Regions from separate parts of the Paenibacillus sanfengchensis genome, predicted to be linked through region 1. Evidence: predicted binding sites of a transcription regulator. Region 1 holds the regulator's gene; the other holds the start of a gene.
What was found. Region 1 encodes CtsR, which represses protease genes until heat stress. Its sites were predicted from a motif close to ATGGTCAATAAAGGTCAAACA; they were not measured.
Positions count from the first base shown of each region.

Region 2: a site for CtsR is predicted at 1,467-1,487, ahead of clpP (ATP-dependent Clp endopeptidase proteolytic subunit ClpP). Genes of this name have one in related genera too.

Region 1 covers NZ_JBAGJC010000020.1:66,263-75,702, reverse strand. The annotation lists partial or broken rRNA gene V4U84_RS24910 (23S ribosomal RNA) at 1-89, shown strand, start outside; rRNA gene rrf (5S ribosomal RNA) at 204-320, shown strand; gene V4U84_RS24900 (CtsR family transcriptional regulator) at 819-1,277, shown strand; gene V4U84_RS24895 (UvrB/UvrC motif-containing protein) at 1,343-1,867, shown strand; gene V4U84_RS24890 (protein arginine kinase) at 1,880-2,938, shown strand; gene clpC (ATP-dependent protease ATP-binding subunit ClpC) at 2,974-5,424, shown strand; gene V4U84_RS24880 (response regulator transcription factor) at 5,543-6,241, shown strand; gene V4U84_RS24875 (sensor histidine kinase) at 6,261-7,496, shown strand; gene V4U84_RS24870 (MBOAT family O-acyltransferase) at 7,720-9,129, shown strand; gene V4U84_RS24865 (DHHW family protein) at 9,144-9,440, shown strand, end outside.
Region 2 covers NZ_JBAGJC010000012.1:48,038-57,477, forward strand. The annotation lists gene ade (adenine deaminase) at 1-525, opposite strand, end outside; gene clpP (ATP-dependent Clp endopeptidase proteolytic subunit ClpP) at 664-1,260, opposite strand; tRNA gene V4U84_RS20895 (tRNA-Arg) at 1,580-1,654, opposite strand; gene V4U84_RS20900 (glycosyl hydrolase) at 2,015-2,980, shown strand; gene V4U84_RS20905 (sensor histidine kinase) at 3,070-4,872, shown strand; gene V4U84_RS20910 (response regulator transcription factor) at 4,850-6,421, shown strand; gene V4U84_RS20915 (glycosyl hydrolase) at 6,574-8,520, shown strand; gene V4U84_RS20920 (ABC transporter permease) at 8,738-9,440, shown strand, end outside.

The sequences.
Region 1 (9,440 bases):
CCTTGAAGACGACGAGGTTGATAGGCCTGGGGTGGAAGTGCAGCAATGCATGGAGCTGACAGGTACTAATCGGTCGAGGGCTTATCCAAAAACAACTCCAAAAAGTGGCGTCAGGCTGAACAAGCCGATCTGAGCACTTGAGGAGACTAAAACGCAAAGCACGTTTCGTATCCAGTTTTCAGGTGATCAAACATCTGAACACGTTTGGTGGCGATGGCGGAGGGGTTCCACGCGTACCCATCCCGAACACGACCGTTAAGCCCTCCAGCGCCGATGGTACTTGGACCGAAGGGTCCTGGGAGAGTAGGACGTTGCCAAGCAACTAAGAAAGAGCACTACCGTATGAAGCGGTGGTGCTCTTTTTGTATGCTCTAATACAAATTGATGCAAATCTGCAGGTATTTCCGAACGTTTGTGCCCCGAAGAGCGAAAAGGATGCAAAAGTGCAGGAATTTTCGGCCTTTTTCTTGAGGGGAGCCCCAGCAACAAAAAAAACCTGCAGATTTGCAGGAATATCGCACAGAGGGGCTTAACTCCCATAAATTCCTGCAGATTTGCAGGAATTTGTGTTCCAGGCAGGATCAAAAAGCCAGAAGCCTCGTTTTCGTTACCGCCTTTGTTTTTGCACCTTCGGAAGCCTGGAGGAATATTTTGACCGCAGGGCGCTCACACTGAAGATAAGAGTGCCCCCTTGGCAAAAGCATAATTTATGGTATAATGAGATTAAAGTCAAAGAAAGTCAAAGTCAATCCAATGCAAGAAAGTCAATACAGATAGTCATACCAGATAGAACTGCTTTAAATAATGGAGGATGGGTCATGCGTAATATCTCCGACATCATTGAAAAATATCTCAAAAGTATCTTGCATGAAAGCCCGGAAGGGGCGATTGAAATTCAGCGCAATGATCTGGCCGATAAGTTCAGCTGCGTGCCGTCACAGATTAACTATGTAATCAGTACGCGGTTTACGGTGGAAAAGGGATATTTGGTGGAGAGTAAACGCGGCGGCGGCGGGTACGTACGCATCAGGCGGATCGAATTGCCGGGTGCCAACAGCCTGCACACGTACCTCCACCAGATGATAAGTGAAGAGATCGGCCAGACGGCGGCGGAAGGACTTATTTATCAACTGGAAGAGGCCCGTTTTTTAAGCAGCAGGGAAGCGGCGCTGATGAGGGCCGCGATTTCCAGGGAAGTGCTGATGGTGAAACTGCCTTACCGGGACCAGATTCGCGCCAGAATTATGAAGGCAATGCTGATCTCTTTACTTGGCTAACTTTACCCGGCTAACGGCAGCATGCAATAAAACCAAGGCAATCCATTGTTGGAGGAGGGACAACTATGCAATGCCAAGAATGCGGTAAACGCCCTGCCACATTACATTTCACAAAAATCGTCAACGGCGAGAAAACGGAGTTTCATATCTGTGAGGCATGTGCGCGGGAGAAGGGAGAGATGATCCCGGGCACGAGCGGAGGCTTCTCGATCCATAATCTGCTCTCGGGATTAATGGAATTTCAGCCAGGTATTCACGGGCCGGCAGCAGCGGCGAAACCGAAGGAGAGTATCCGTTGTGAAGAATGCGGTCTGACGTATTCCCAGTTCAGCAAAATCGGACGCTTTGGCTGCAGTTCCTGCTACAAATATTTTAACGACCGCTTGGATCCCTTGTTCAAAAGAGTACACGGCAACACGGTCCATGTAGGGAAAGTGCCGAAACGGGCCGGCGGCCATCTCCAGGTCAAGCGGAAGCTCGATGACCTCCGCCGCGAGTTGCAGTACCGGATTTTGCAGGAAGAGTTTGAAGAAGCAGCCGCGCTTCGGGATCAAATTCGCGAGATTGAGAAGCAAATTTCCGCAGAGTAGGGGGAGTGCAGAATGCCTGATCTTCGTTTTACACAGCAACCTTTAAGCGAATGGATGAGCCGGGGCGGCAAGGAATCGGAGATTGTGATCAGTACCCGCGTGCGCATTGCCCGCAACCTGGTTCATCATCCTTTCCCGATGCTGGCGACCAACCAGCAGTCCGAAGAGGTGCTTAGGCTGCTGCAGGACGCTTTAAGCGATGAGCGTTTGCAGAGCTACGGCAAGCTGCATCCGGTGCTTCTGGCGGATTTGGAGGAGCTCGACAAGAAGATTTTGGTGGAGAAGCATCTGATCAGTCCGAACCTGGCGGGGGAATCCCGGAAAGGTGCCGCTTTCATCAGCGAGGACGAAAGCTTAAGCATCATGGTCAATGAAGAGGACCATTTACGGATTCAATGTCTGTATCCGGGCCTTCAAGTCCAGGAAGCTTGGGAAAAAGCGACGGCCATCGACGATATTTTTGAAGATCATGTCGATTATGCGTTTGACGCCAACCGGGGCTTTTTGACCAGCTGTCCGACGAATGTGGGGACGGGGCTTCGGGCTTCGGTCATGATGCATCTGCCTGCCCTGGTGCTGACGCAGCAGATTAACCGGATACTCTCGGCCGTGTCGCAAGTGGGATTGACGGTCCGGGGAATTTACGGTGAAGGCAGTGAAGCGATGGGCAACTTGTTTCAAATCTCAAATCAGATTACACTAGGACAAAGCGAGGCAGAAATTATTGAGAATTTGTACGGCGTTGTCATGCAAATTATCGAACATGAGAAGAACGCCCGCAACAAGCTGCTTACCGAATCCCGGCTGCGGATGACCGACAGGGTGATGCGATCGTACGGGATTTTGTCCCATGCGTCCATAATGGATTCGAAGGAAGCGGCACAGCGGCTATCGGATGTTCGGCTTGGTGTGGATGTCGGGTTAATAGATAATGTGTCCCCCCAAGTGCTCAATGAACTTAACGTCATGACCCAGCCCGGCTTTTTACAAAAGATGTTCGGCGAGAATCTGTCGCCTGGGGAGCGGGATATGTACCGCGCCAAGCTGATTCGCGAAAAAGTGGGTAAATAACTGAAGCGGACTTAATTTATGGAGGTGCAAAAGACATGATGTTTGGAAGATTTACGGAACGTGCCCAAAAAGTGCTGGCCTTGGCTCAGGAAGAAGCTGTCAGACTGGGGCACAACAATATCGGAACGGAGCATATTTTGCTTGGACTCATTCGGGAAGGCGAAGGCATTGCTGCCAAAGCGCTCATCGGCTTGGGGTTGGGTCTGGAGAAAATCCAGGACGAAGTGGAAACGCTGATCGGTCGCGGTCAGGAGCAGCCTTCCAATATTGCATATACGCCGCGGGCGAAAAAAGTCATCGAACTCTCGATGGATGAAGCCCGGAAATTGGGCCATACCTATGTCGGCACCGAGCATATTTTGCTTGGTTTGATCCGGGAGGGCGAAGGTGTGGCTGCCCGCGTTCTGAACAACCTGGGCATCAGCCTGAACAAGGCACGTCAGCAAGTGCTTCAACTGCTCGGCAGCAGTGAAGCCGTCTCAAGCCACCATGGAACGCCCGCCAATGTAAATACACCGACCTTGGACAGCCTGGCCCGCGACTTGACGGCTTCTGCCAAGGAAGGCAATCTGGATCCGGTGATTGGGCGCAGCAAGGAAATCGAACGGGTAATTCAGGTGCTAAGCCGCCGGACGAAGAACAATCCGGTGCTGATCGGGGAACCGGGCGTCGGGAAAACCGCGATTGCCGAGGGGCTGGCCCAAAAGATCATCAACAACGAAATCCCGGAAACGCTCCGCGATAAACGGGTAATGACCCTGGATATGGGATCGGTGGTAGCCGGAACGAAATACCGCGGTGAATTCGAAGACCGCTTGAAAAAAATCATGGATGAAATCCGCCAGGCCGGAAATATCATCCTCTTCATCGACGAGTTGCACACCTTGATTGGTGCCGGCGGCGCGGAAGGCGCAATCGACGCCTCCAACATTCTGAAGCCGGCGTTGGCGCGCGGTGAACTGCAGTGCATCGGGGCAACGACGCTGGACGAATACCGGAAGTACATCGAGAAGGATGCCGCTCTGGAACGCCGGTTCCAACCGATTACGGTAGACCAGCCGTCGGTGGACGAAGCGATTCAAATCCTGCACGGACTGCGCGACCGTTACGAAGCGCATCACCGGGTGAAGATTACCGATGAAGCCATCGAGCAGGCAGTGAAGTTGTCGGACCGTTACATTCAGGACCGTTTCCTGCCGGATAAAGCGATCGACCTGATCGATGAGGCGGGCTCCAAGGTAAGGCTGAACTCCTACACGGTACCGCCGAATTTGAAGCAGCTGGAGAACCGTTTGGAGGATATCCGCAAGGAGAAGGACGCCGCGGTGCAAAGTCAGGAATTCGAAAAAGCCGCCGCCTTGCGCGACACGGAACAAAAGATCCGCGAAGAGTTGGATATCACGAAGAATCAGTGGAAAGAAAAGCAGGGCCGGACGGACTCCGAGGTGACGCCGGAGGATATCGCTCAGGTCGTGGCCAGCTGGACGGGAATTCCGGTCAGCAAGCTGAAGGAAGAAGAGACCGAGCGCCTGCTGAATATGGAGCAGATTCTGCATGAACGCGTCATCGGCCAGGATGAAGCCGTCAAGGCTGTCAGCCGGGCGATCCGCCGGGCGCGTGCCGGCCTGAAGGATCCGAAACGCCCGATGGGCTCATTCATTTTCCTCGGCCCAACCGGGGTGGGTAAAACCGAGTTGGCCCGGGCCCTCGCCGAATCGATGTTCGGCGACGAGAATGCCGTGATCCGCATCGACATGTCGGAATACATGGAGAAGCATTCCACGGCCCGTCTCGTAGGCGCGCCTCCGGGATACGTTGGCTATGAGGAAGGCGGCCAACTGACCGAGAAAGTACGCCGCAAACCGTACTCCGTCGTTCTTCTCGATGAAATTGAAAAGGCGCATCCGGAAGTGTTCAACATTCTCCTGCAAGTGCTGGAGGATGGCCGTTTGACCGACTCCAAGGGCAGAGTCGTCGACTTCCGCAATACGCTGATCATTCTGACCTCCAATGTGGGGGCCGAAGCGATCAAGCGGAATACGCGGTTGGGCTTTACCGCCGTGGATGACGCCGGAGCGGATTACGACAACATGAAGGGCAAAGTGATGGAAGAGTTGAAGAAAAGCTTCCGTCCGGAATTCCTCAATCGGATCGATGAAATCATCGTTTTCCACTCGCTCGAGGAAGCTCATATCGGTCAAATCGTCACCCTCATGTCCGAGGAGCTGCGCAAGCGGCTGCGGGAGTATGACGTCGACTTCGTGCTGACCGACAAAGCCAAAGCCTTCCTGGCCAAGGAAGGGTTCGACCCGGCTTACGGGGCGCGGCCGCTCCGCCGGGCGATCCAGAAGCATATCGAAGACCGTCTGTCCGAGGAACTGCTGACCGGTCACGTGAAGAAGGGCGACTCGCTCACGATTGACGAGCTGGATGGCTCGCTGACCGTGGAGAAAACCGGGACTTTTTCGAAAACGCCTAACGTATGAATGTGATGTCCTTACGGACCTGCAATCGCTGCAGGTCCGTTTTTGATTTCGAAAACGTACAGGAAAGAAGGGCCTTTTTGACGAAATAGTAGGTAGAAATCAAGGAGGCTTGTTTCAAGTGAGAGAAACGATTCTTTTGGTAGATGATGAGAAAGAAATTATCAAGCTCATGGAAATTTACATGCGGAATGAAGGTTACCGTCTATTAACGGCTTCGGACGGCTTGGAAGCACTGGAGCTGCTGCATTCTCACGATGTGGATTTGATTATCCTGGATGTGATGATGCCGAGGCTCGACGGGCTTGAAGCCTGCATGCGCATTCGCGAAGCGCGCGATACACCGATCATTATGTTGTCCGCCAAGAGTCAGGACATGGATAAAATCGCCGGGCTCAGCATCGGGGCGGACGATTATGTTACCAAGCCGTTCAATCCGTTGGAGCTGATCGCACGGGTCAAGTCGCAGCTTCGGCGCTACAACCGGTTTGCCAGACAAGCCTGGCCCCCTGCCCAGGACGAAATTGTGATCGACGATCTGGTGATCAATACCGCCATGCACAAAGTAACCGTGGATCAGCGGGAAATCAAGTTGACACCGCGCGAATTTGAGGTGCTTAAGCTGTTGGCCGTCAATCGCGGCATCGTGCTGAGCATGGACCGCATCTATGAGGAGGTCTGGAAGGAACAATATATGGAGTCGAAAAATACAGTCATGGTGCACATCCGCAGACTGCGCGAAAAAATCGAACGGGATCCGCAGAACCCCAGCTTCATAAAAACGATATGGGGTATCGGTTACAAGATGGAAGCCGATTGAAAAGGCAGAGGTTCAGAATATGAAAATGAAGCGGTTAATGTCGTTGCGTTTGAAATTTTTGCTGTTTGGCGTGGGCAGTTTGTTGCTTACGGTTTCCATGCTATTTGTGTGTCACCAGTTGGCGGCTTACATCCTTGAACTGCGGGAGTCGCCGTTCGTCTCGCCTTTCCGTTGGGCGGTCCGGGAAGTGATCCAACAAATCGGCTCCGTACCGGCCATGGCGGTCGTGGGTGTGGCGGTATTCGTCACGATTTATATGCTGTTGACGCGGGGAACGACCCGATATTTGAATGAGCTTGACCAAGCGTTGGTGGAAGTCGGCCTGGGCCGCCTTGATGTGCGGATCCCGGTGCGGACCGCCGATGAATTGGGGAATATGGCGGAAAATCTGGATAGGGCGATGAAGGGACTCCATTCGTCGCTGCAGGAAATCACCGGCGGGCTTGAGGAAATAGCGGAGGGGCGGCTGGACCGGAAGATTCCCGCCCAGACCGGGGAACTGGCCAAAGTCTCCGAAAGCATCAACAGTATGGCGGACCGGCTCAGCCGCTCCATCGAGGAGGAACGCCGTGCGGAGCGCTCGAAGAACGATCTGATTACGGGCGTTTCCCATGATCTCAGGACACCGCTTACCTCGATTTTGGGTTTTCTTAAAGCCATTGAAGAAGATCGTTACAAAGATGAGACCGAATTGCGCTATTATGTTAACATTGCCTATGAAAAGTCACAGGACCTCAAAAAGCTGATCGACCAACTGTTTGAATACACCCGCATCCATAACGGGCTGCCGTTGCAGCTATCCGAGCTTGACCTGGTAGGTTTCCTCTGCCAGCTTGCCGAAGAATTCGTCCCCAGTCTGGAACAGACGGGGATGGTCTGCCGCGTTACGGTGGGTCGCAAGCAGGTGCCTATTCTGGCTGACGGGGATTTGCTGGTTCGCGCTTTTGAAAACTTGATGAACAACGCCATTCAATACGGGACCGAGGGAAAATATATCGATATCCAGGTCGGCGCGGAGGAGGGGTGGGCCAGCGTGAAGTTTACCAACTATGGCCAAGAGATTCCCTCAAGCAGCCTCCCCTTCCTTTTTGACCGCTTCTACCGTGTTGAGGGCTCCCGTTCCAAGTCGACGGGAGGAACGGGACTTGGGCTTGCTATTGCCAAAAGCATCGTTGACGTTCATCAAGGCCAAATCTCGGTAGCAAGCAACCCGCAATGCACCGTGTTTGAGACACGTTTTCCCCTGGCTGAATAAACCGTAATCGGGCTTTCTAACATTTTGGGGCCCTCGTTCATCTAATTCTGTGGAGTGGAATAAAAAGTAATCTATGGAGTGGGATAAAAGATCATAAAACTTGTGTCTGAAATTGATAAGCAAATGGTAAGTTTTTGTTAAGCTTTGCTGAACAGATTGTTAAGTTTCATCTTTTATACTTCTCCTCGGATGTTTAAAGATAGAGGGGAGTTTACGTATCGCCATGGTTTTTTCAAGCTTGATCTTTCTGTATCTCTTTCTGCCTCTGCTGCTCGCGGCTTATTTTATCTCCAAAAATTCGGGATACCGCATTTGGGTATTGATTGTATTTTCCTATGTTTTTTATGCATGGGGGGAGCCGCTTTGGGTTATATTACTCCTTCTGGCCTCGATGCTCGGGTACGTTTTTGCGCTCGGCATCGAGCGGGCAAGGGGGACTAACCTGGCTAAAGCCCTGTTTGTCGCCTCCATTGTCGTGAACATCGGCATGCTGGGTTTTTTTAAATATGCCGGCTTTCTGATTGAGAATCTGAATCTGCTTCTGCCGGTGAACCTTCCGGTTCCGGAAGTGAAACTGCCGATTGGCATCTCCTTCTTCACCTTCGAGCTGATTTGTTATCTGACTGACGTCTACAAAGGGACGATCCGCGCTCCCCGGTCGCCGAAGAAAGTACTCTTTTATGTCTCTTTTTTTCCGCATCTGGTGGCCGGTCCGATTATCCGATATACGGATATCGAAAGGCAGATCGAGCATCCGCAAGTCACCCTGGAGGGGTTTAGTGCAGGGATTTCGCGGTTCCTGTTGGGGCTGGGGAAAAAAGTGCTGCTGGCCAACCTGCTCGGTGAGGCGGCTGCTCAGCTGCTGAATCCGAGCTCGGCAACCTCTTCCGTGTTAGGGATGTGGTTTGGCATTACCTTGTTCGCCTTGCAGATTTACTTTGATTTCTCGGGTTATTCGGATATGGCCATCGGCTTGGGCAGAATGTTCGGTTTTACCCTGCGGGAAAATTTCAATTATCCTTACATCTCCAAGTCCGCGGGGGAATTCTGGCGGCGTTGGAACATGTCCTTGGGCGGATTTTTCCGCGATTATGTGTATATCCCGCTTGGAGGAAACCAGAGATTCTATCTGCGCAACCTGTTTGTCGTATGGTTTCTGACCGGCATTTGGCACGGGGCAAGCTGGAATTTCATCATTTGGGGACTTTATTTCGGGATGCTGATTTATCTCGAGCGCCAATTTCTCGGGAGATGGATGGCTAAAGTTCCTGCGTTTATCGCTCATCTTTACGCGGTCATCGCGATATTGGTCGGCTGGGTGTGGTTCTATTTCACCGACCTTTCCGAGGGAATCAAAGCGCTTCTTACGATGTTCGGTTTATACCGCCGGGAATTCGCCAACCCGTATTTGGAATTCTATATGCATGACAATTTGCTGCTGTTTCTCGCAGCCGTCCTGCTTTCGACGCCGCTGGTCGTGCGGGGAATCCGATGGATCGCTCAATCTTCCCCGAGACTCGGGAGGGGGCTGACCGTCGTGGGGAGCCAGGCGCTTAATGCGGCGATCTTAATTCTCGCCACGATTTTGTTGGTGGGCAGTTCCTATAACCCGTTTCTCTACTATCGGTTTTGACGAGGAGGAGCAGGATGAAATTACGATATGTACTCAATACAATTTTCTTTTTACTGGTGATCTTCGGCTTTGGAATTCTCAACCTGGCCTATCCCCATTCCGGCAGCGTTTCCTCGTTGGAACAGCGGACTCTGACGCAGTGGCCCTCTTTTTTATGGGGAAAGTTCTTTTCGGGAGAATTTACGAGGGAGTTTGATGATTATTTCTCGGATCATTTCGCCTTTCGCACATCCATGGCCAAAGCTGGCGCTTTTCTTGTGGAGTATAAAGGGCTTCCCGATCATGAGGCAACGATCATTCAGCAGGGCGGA
Region 2 (9,440 bases), on a different contig from region 1:
CCAGGTCATCCCGTCTTCAATGTCGGCGACATCCAGGGCCGCCCCGGCATCTTCCAGATGATCCGTGGCCGGAACGCAGGAAGGGAAGGTCGTATATACCTTGAGCGGCAGTCCCCGGCCTTCCTCATGCATCCAGCGTACCCCGTCCGCTCCGAAGACGTTGGCGATTTCATGCGGATCCATAAACACGCCCGTCGTCCCTTTGGCTAAGGCCGCTTTGGCGAATTCGGTGACCGAGAGCATCGTGCTCTCGACATGCATGTGGCCGTCCAGCAGCCCGGGAACGATAAACCGTCCCGCCGCATCGATGACCGCGGTCCGCTCGCCGATCGTATGGCTGGCATCGCCGACATAAGCGATCCTTCCGCAGGCGATCGCGACATCCGTGCCCGCCTGGAGCTTTCCCGTATAAACGTTGACCAGAGTTCCGTTCTTCACGACCAGATCGGCTTTGCGGGTGCCCGCGGCCACCTCGGCCAGTTGACGGCTCACTTCGGTTAACTTGCTTCTCTTGACTGGTTTCATTCGCTCACTCCTTGCTGGGTAAACTGGCTAAAAAGTAATGTACTTATTCTTCCACCGAATTCGCGTAAAAGCAAGAAAAAGACTGCCCCGCCGAGCGCAAGGGCTCGTGAGGCAGTCTTGCCGTTAGCGGTTATTCGATTACACGCCCTGCGGCGTAACCTTCTCGATCACGCGGTCGATCAAGCCGTATTCCTTGGCTTCGGCGGCGCTCATGAAGTAGTCGCGGTCCGTATCCTTTTCGATCCGTTCCAACGGCTGACCGGTCCGTTCCGCCAAAATTTTGTTCAGCTTGTCGCGCATTTTCAGAATGCGGCGGGCCCGGATTTCGATATCCGTAGCCTGGCCTTCGGCACCGCCAAGCGGTTGGTGAATCATGATTTCGCTGTTCGGCAGCGCGTAGCGTTTGCCCGGCGCACCGGCATTCAGCAGGAAGGCGCCCATGGAAGCCGCGAGACCCACGCAGATGGTGGAAACGTCGGACTTAATGAATTGCATCGTATCAAAAATGGCCATACCGGCTGTGATGGAACCTCCAGGGCTGTTAATGTACAAATGGATGTCTTTCCCCGGATCCTCCGCGTCCAGAAACAGCATCTGAGCGATGATGGAGTTGGCGACAACGTCATTCACCTGGGAGCCCAAGAAAATGATGCGGTCCTTCAGCAGTCTGGAGTAAATGTCGTAAGCGCGTTCGCCGCGGTTACTTTGTTCAACGACCATAGGAATATAACTCACCGATAAAACCTCCTCATTAATGGATCAAGTTTAATAAATCAGAACCACTTCCTGGCCCAAGCATCGTCGGGAATCCCGTAGCCCGTTCGCGCCAGACTTATATCCCGGGAAAGGCCGTGTGTCAGCCTTGAGCCCAATCGGTTCAATCAATTAAAGAATTGACGGAATCGATGAATATTAACCTCATCATAAACAATTTCAAACAGAAAGTCAAAGAAAGTCAAACTCTAGGTAATAAAAAAGCCCAAACTCAGGGCGATGATGATAACAGGCTGCGCAACCCAGTTCAGTGCTGCGGATGTCTGTCATTTAAGTAAGATGGCGCGCCCGCGAGGAATCGAACCTCGATCTCAGGCTCCGGAGGCCTACGTCATATCCATTGGACCACGGGCGCATGATTTAAGAACAACAAAACTTATTATAGGACATCCGTTTACGGATTGCAAGTTATATTTTGCGCTGTTAAAAGGCACCAATTGGGGTTTGTAAAACTTGGGTGTTTCTTCGGTTTTTTTGAAAGCAGTTTTGAAAATTTTTAGATCGAAATGCCTTTTGTAATGAAAACTAAAATAACAATAATAGCAATACTATAAAATTTTGTTAGTCAAAATAAAATTGTTTTTTTGTGTAGTAATTGACCTTTATCTTAACAAGGAGTATATTTGTTTTGTCAATAAAATAATGTGCTAATAACAAATATAACAACGATGTTATTAAAATCAATTACCGGAGTAAAAGAAAGGATGGACTTACCATGTCTCAAGCTGTTCCTTGCAATCCCCAAGCAACTGAAGAAGTGAAAGCGCTATTAAATTATTTGAGCGGGTTGTCCGGCAAAGGCATTATCACGGGGCAGCATACGCAAACCACAACACAGGAGGAACTGCATTACATTCGAGAGGCGACAGGGAAGCTCCCCGCCCTCTGCGGTTTCGAACTCTTGAGCTATTCCCCGAACATTAACTATGAAATGAGCGGCGAGGAATGTTTGCTTGAAGTCAATGAAAACAAAAATACGCTGCAAAACGCCTGGGATTGGGTGACCAACGAAAAAGGATTGCTCACATTTACCTGGCATTGGTTCTCTCCGCTCGGCGGGAAGGATAAGAGCTTCTATGCGGAGCATACCGATTTTGATGCTTCTCGGGCGATTGTGGAAGGAACCGCCGAGCACAAGGCGTTGTTGTCGGATATGGACTATGTGGCCGACATCCTTAAGGAATTCCGCGATAAACGGATTCCGATATTGTGGCGTCCTTTTCATGAAGCGGAAGGGGAGTGGTTCTGGTGGGGCAGCAAGGGCCCGGAAGTGGCCAAACAGCTGTATCTTCTCATGTATGACCGGTACACTCGTTTCCATGGGCTGAACAATTTGATCTGGGTTTGGAATTCGCCGCTGCCGGAAGGGTATGTCGGGGATGATAAAGTGGATATTATCTCCAGGGACTTGTACCCGCCGGCTCATGAGCATACCGACCTTCGGAAAGAGTACGAGGAGTTGATCCAAATTACGCCGACGGAGAAACTGGCGGCTCTGGGGGAAATCGGATCCATCCCCAGTGTGCCCGATCTTGCGGAATCGCGAATTCCGTGGCTGTGGTTCATGACCTGGTCCAACGATTTCGGCAAGACGGAGTTGTTCACGTCGAAGGAAGAACTGCGCCGGGCTTACCATCACGAATACGCCGTTACACTGGATCGGCTGCCTAAGCTATATTAATCCGTTGAGGAAATTTTGCGAAGAAGCGTAAACAGCCCCTTGTCGAAAAGGGGCCGTTTTTGTATTCATGACACCGAGGGGCGGAAGACATGAACTTTGTCAGAGTATTGAACGACATTAAGCTTAGGAACAAACTGTCTCTGACCTTTATCACTGTCGCGGTTATTCCGCTGCTGGTTAGCGGGGTATTCTTTACCGGCAAGCTGCGCGAAATCATGGTCAAGGATGCCTTCAAGCAAGCGGCGGACAATGTGGATCGCGTACGGAAACGGACCGAAGAAGTCATCAAGGTGCCGCTCGATATCTCCTATCAACTTTCCAATGACAGCCGATTGAAATCGGTGGTGAGCCGCAGCTACGACAGTTACATCGAGGTGATCCAGACCTACCGCCAATATACGGAAATCCGGGACTACATGAGGCTGTACAAGGAGGTAAAAGCCATCCGGCTCTATACGCCAAACCCGACGATGCTGAACAACTGGGAGTTCATGCAACCCGATGCCAAGACGGAACAGGCGGATTGGTACAAGGTGGCTTTGGGCAAAAAAGGGCTGGCCGGCTGGGGATTCATACAGGATGAGCGGGATCAGAAGTACTACCTGAGCTTGGTGAGAAAAATCAGCCTCGACGATCCCGGTCAGGAAAGCGTGCTTGTCATCAATGTTAATACAGCCCTGCTGAACTCGATTATTTCACAGGAATCCTTTCAAACCATGATCGTTGACGACCACAACAATATCGTGGCAGCAAACCGGCCGAATCTGTACGGCAAAAATCTCGCCGAAGTGCACGCCGGTGACAGTATGCTTACGCAAAGCGAAGGAAGCTTCGATGCCGTCATGGACGGGAAGGCGTCCAAGGTCGTCATCGCCAGTTTAATTCCGCAGAGCAGTTGGAACGGCTTGCGGGTGATCTCGGTGTTTTCCGTATCGGACATCGTCCGTGATGCAAACGGTGTTATCCGGCTAGCCGCCTTGGTCATCGGAGGCTGCCTCGTCGTCGCCGTCTTGCTCGTCCAGGCATCGGCATCGCTCATAACGGGCCGGCTGCTGCGTTTGAGCAAGCATATGTCCAAAGTCGGAACAGGTTCCTGGAATGCTTATCTCGACTTGGACGGCAAAGATGAAATCGGCCAGCTGTCCCACCGGTTCAACGCTCTGGTCGGCAGGCTTAGCCAACTGATGCTGGAAGTGGAGGAGACCAACCGGCAGAAGCGGCTGCTGGAGCAAAAGCAAAGCGAGATCAAGTTTAAGATGTTGGCCAGCCAAATCAACCCCCATTTCCTGTTCAATACGCTGGAATCGATTCGGATGGAGGCCCATCTGCGGGGAGAGGAAGATATAGCGCAGGCGATCTGGCAGCTTAGCACGTTGATCCGCAGCAGTTTGGAAGTCGGCAACGGAAAAATTCCGCTTTCCGAGGAGATTGCCATGGTTCGCTGTTACTTGGAGCTGCAAAAATTCCGTTATGAGGACCGGCTGCAGTATAAGCTGGAACTTGCGCCGGGGATTGGGGAGGTCGAGATCCTGCCCCTGATCATTCAGCCGCTGGTGGAGAACTCCATTCTCCACGGGTTGGATCAGAAAGAGGACGGCCCCACATCTATCACTATACGGGCGGACTATAGCGAAGACGGCCAGGTGCTTGTGGAGATTTCGGACGATGGGGCAGGGATTGTGCCGGGGAAACTTGAAAGCTTGGTAAGAGAGCTCCAGGAACCGGAGGAAACCGGTCAGCGGATTGGGCTCCGCAATGTCCATGACCGCCTGAGGCTTACCTATGGTGAAGGCTCGGGACTTTCGATTGAAAGCAAAGAGGGTGAGGGAACCCGGATTTCATTTTGCATACCTAGGGGAGGAGAATCGAATGTTCTCAGTGATGATCGTTGACGATGAGCCAAAACTGCGTCTTGGCCTGCAAACCTTGATTCCGTGGAAGGAGCTGGGCTATGAGGTGACGGATACCGCGGCTAGCGGAAAAGAAGCACTTCGGGCTCTTGAAGAAGTGGTTCCTGACTTGCTTGTGGTTGATATCCGCATGCCCGGGATGAACGGATTGCAACTGCTCCAAGAGATTCGTCAGCGGGGATGGAACGTGCATGCGGTCGTGCTCAGCGGGTATGCCGACTTTGAATATGCCCGCCGTGCGCTGCAGTATGACGTCGAGGGGTACTTGCTCAAGCCCGTTAATAAAGAGGAAATGTCAGCCCTTCTTGAAAAGCTCCATGCCCGACTGGCTGCGGAACAACTGGAGAAACAGGTACAGCGGGAGACGTACACCCGGGAATGGTTGGTGTATTCTCTGCTGTCCGGTTCGTTTGAAGCGGAAGGCGGGGCCCTCGACACCTTGTCCGGCTCGCTTGGAATGGATTGGCCGAGGTATCAGGTCGTCATGTTGGATTTTCCGGGCATCCGGTCGGAGAAGGACGAGCGAATTGGCCGCTTTCGGGAGCGGTTGGCCAAGACATACGCCTCGGACGCCCGCAGCGTCGTTTTGGCCTTTGCCTCGTATATCGTGCTGCTCCTTGGAAGCCCGCCTGTGGGCGATGTCGAACGGGCTCGCTTTTACCGTGAACTGCAACTCCTGGCAGAGGAGCTGCGAGGGGAGATGAATGCCGCGGCGGGCCAAACGGTGGGGCTGTTTCGCGATATCCCTGATTCGTTTCAGACCGCCCGCTCCCTGTTGGAACGCAGCTTTTTCTACGATAAAGGAAGGCTGCTTACATCGGAGACTCCACCCAGCTACCTAACGGCTGCTCTAGGCGGTAATTTGCCGGACAAGAAGGAATTGGCCTTCCGTATTTACTATTTGGTAGATGTGGGACATACGGAGGCGATCCAGTCGCTTCTGGACGGAGCGGCTGCACAGATGGTAGCCGAGGGGAAGGGGGAGGCGGAAATTCGGGAACAGTTCTTTTACCTCGCAAATGAAACGTCCCGAAAAGTCCCTGCCCCCCTTTGGGAAGAATCAGGTTATGCGGGAGGGCCGTCCGAATTTTTAACGGGCATCACCAGCCAACGGACCCTCCGGGAGCTCGTCACCTATGTTGCCGGTATATTGGAAAGACTGGCCCGTTGTGCCGATTATTCCAGCCGGGACAATGAAATCAAGCGAATGCTCGATTATATTGAACGGCATTATAACGAAAACCTAAAGCTGGAGACGCTTTCGGAAGTATTCAATTATAGCAGCTCTTACTTGGGTCAGCTTTTCAAAAATCAGACGGGGGAATATTTCAACACCTATCTTGACAGGGTTCGGATCGAAAAAGCGAAGGAGCTGCTGGCACAGGGTATGAAGGTATATGAAGTCGCTGAAAAGGCCGGCTATTCTAACGTGAATTATTTTCACAACAAGTTTAAAAAGATGGAGGGACAGTCGCCGTCATCTTTTCAAAAGAACGGTTCTCATGAAAATCGTTGGCGGTTTCTGAAATGAATGGTGATTTTGGAATGAAAACCGGCGGAATTCGCGATATGGTCTCCCGCTTCCGAGATGCCTTATGCTTGAAGCACGAAGGGGGAGGAGATAACGACAGAAGTGAAAGCGGTGCCAATAAAACAAGTGTAAGAGAGGGGAAATTACAGAAAATGAACAGGATGCAAAAACCTTTTGCACTGGCTGCGAAACGGGGAAAAACAAGCTTTGTTTTTTGTTTGACACTGTTTTTCTGGTTGGGGACGATGGGGTATACCGGTTCGGTGGGAGCGGCTTCTTCCTCGACCGTGAAGGCTTCCGCCAAACCGGCGAAGGCCGTAACCGTTACTTATAAAGAGGCGGTTCTGGAAGGGTATGGAATCGAGAAGCGTGGCCGCGTCCCTGAAGAGAAGGACACCTTGTATGACGGCGAAGGCTATATTTCCTTCTTTTTCGAGGAAGTTGCAAACGCTACCAAGCCGGTCGGAAGTGCGACATTCACTGTAAACGTCCCCGAGGGGGGCCTATATAAGCTGAGTGTGGGGTATTATCTTCCCCAGGGGAACGGTGACAAAGTGACGGCCATCCAGATAAATGGTGCGGGAGCCGGGGAACTGACACTCGATGCGCCGGCGGCAGGCACGGTCCGGGCGGAAAAGATGATCACCAAAGTCATGCTGAACGCCGGCAGCAATACCGTCAAAATTTTGCGGGGATGGGGTTACTATGGCATTGAACATATCAAGCTAGAACCGGCGGCCCCCCCCGTACCCGGTCATGAGAAAGCGACCGACGTATTGACCAATCCGGACGCGACGCTCGAAGCAAGGGCGCTGATGAACTATATGCTTAACCAGTATGGACGGAAGATCATTTCCGGACAACAAACGTTTGAGGATGCGGAGTGGATTAAGCAGCAGACCGGCAAATCCCCGGCGATTTTATCCGGCGACCTGATGGATTACTCTCCTTCCCGTGTCGAAAAGGGCGCAACCTCGTCGGAAATCGAGAAGTTGATCCAATGGCATGAACGCGGAGGTATCGTGTCTTTGCTCTGGCACTGGAACGCGCCGAAGGGGATTGGAGGCGACGATCCCGGACGCGAATGGTGGCGAGGATTTTATACCGAGTTTACGACCTTTGACGTAGAATACGCACTCGAGCATCCGGATTCCGAGGACTACAGGCTCCTCATCCGGGACATTGACGCGATCGCGGTTCAGTTGAAGCGCCTGCAGGATCATAATATACCGGTGCTATGGAGACCGCTGCACGAAGCGGAAGGCGGCTGGTTCTGGTGGGGGGCGAAAGGCCCGGAGCCGGCGAAGCGGCTGTACAGACTGATGTATGATCGGTTGACCAACCATCATAAGCTGAACAATTTGATTTGGGTATGGAACTCCGAGAAGAAGGATTGGTATCCTGGCGACGAAGTCGTGGATATCGTAAGTGTCGATATTTACAACCCTGCGGGCGACTACCACCCGAACATCGCGAAATACGACAATCTTCTTACTTTGACGAACCATAAGAAAATCGTGGCCCTGGCGGAGAATGGCCCCATTCCGGACCCCGATTTGCTGCGGGCGTATGGTGCCGATTGGAACTTCTTCAACACATGGACCGGCGAACATATAAGGGACGGTAAGACAAATACTTTGGAGCATCTGAAAAAGATATATCACCACGACTACGTTCTGACACTTGATGAGCTTCCGGCGGATTTGTACTCCAGCCTTACGTATCAAGCGGAGCATAGCGAATCGGTCGGGATGTCCCTGAATAGACAGAATAGTCATGCAAGGGACGGCTCTGTCACCGGTCCGGAAGGAGCGGGAGGAAAGCTGCGGATCAAGGCGAATGTTGCGCCCGGAACATACACGCTTACGGTTCGCTACAAGGCGGACAACGGTGGGAAGAAGAGCAAAGTCATGGTGAACAACCGACCGGCAATGAATCCTACATTTACGGGAACGAAGATGTGGAAGAATGTTGCTTTGGGACAAATTACCCTTCAAAAGGGCGAGAACACGATAGATATCCAGCCTCTCGGGGGCGGGGTGAGTATAGATTATGTGAAGCTGACGCACGTGGCATCCACGGCGAAGAACCCCGGCTGAAGCGGCGGTTTGCCCGGCGGATCATAGTAAGGAACGGAATCCCCTGTACGGTCATGCGGATGCTGCAACCGTCAGGGGGATTCAGTTTATTTGCTTGCAAATCAGTGATTGTTTCTGAAAGCATTGAAGATTTTAGAATGAATTTGTGCGGAATCCGCGTTATGTTTCCTAACCAGCGTTCGCTTTATAATTATTGCTGAGAGGGGGGAACAAGCTGATGAAAGCGATAACAGCAAGAAGTCAAACCGATATCGGGCCAAGAAACAAACCGCAAAAATGGAAAATATTCAAAAACCAGAAATACCTTTATATGATGTCGATTCCTTTTGTACTTTGGGTTTTCGTGTTTCAGTATTTGCCGCTTTGGGGCTGGACGATGGCATTTCAAAACTATAAGCCAGGCAAGGGGTTTCTGGAGCAAAAATGGGTCGGTCTGGAGCATTTTCAAATGCTGTTTCATGACGACCATTTCTACCTTGTGCTGAGAAATACGCTCGCTATGAGTTTTATGGGGCTTGTGGCAGGCTTCGTGTTTCCGGTATTTTTCGCTTTACTGCTTAACGAGGTGCGCATTCAGTTTATGAAACGGTTTGTGCAAACGGTCTCATATCTGCCGCATTTCGTATCCTGGGTCGTGGCGGCCGGGATCGTCACCAAGATGCTGTCGACGGACGGCGGAGTTGTCAATTCTTTGTTGATGAACCTTCATATCATCAAGGAACCGATCCAATTTATGTCGAATGGCCATCTGTTCTGGGGGATTGTGACCGGAGCGGATGTCTGGAAGGAGACGGGCTGGAACGCGATTATTTATTTGGCGGCGATCTCCGGCATCGGACCGGAATTGTATGAGGCGGCGCGGGTGGATGGAGCGAGCCGTTTGAAGCAAATATGGCACATCACGTTACCGGGCATTCGGC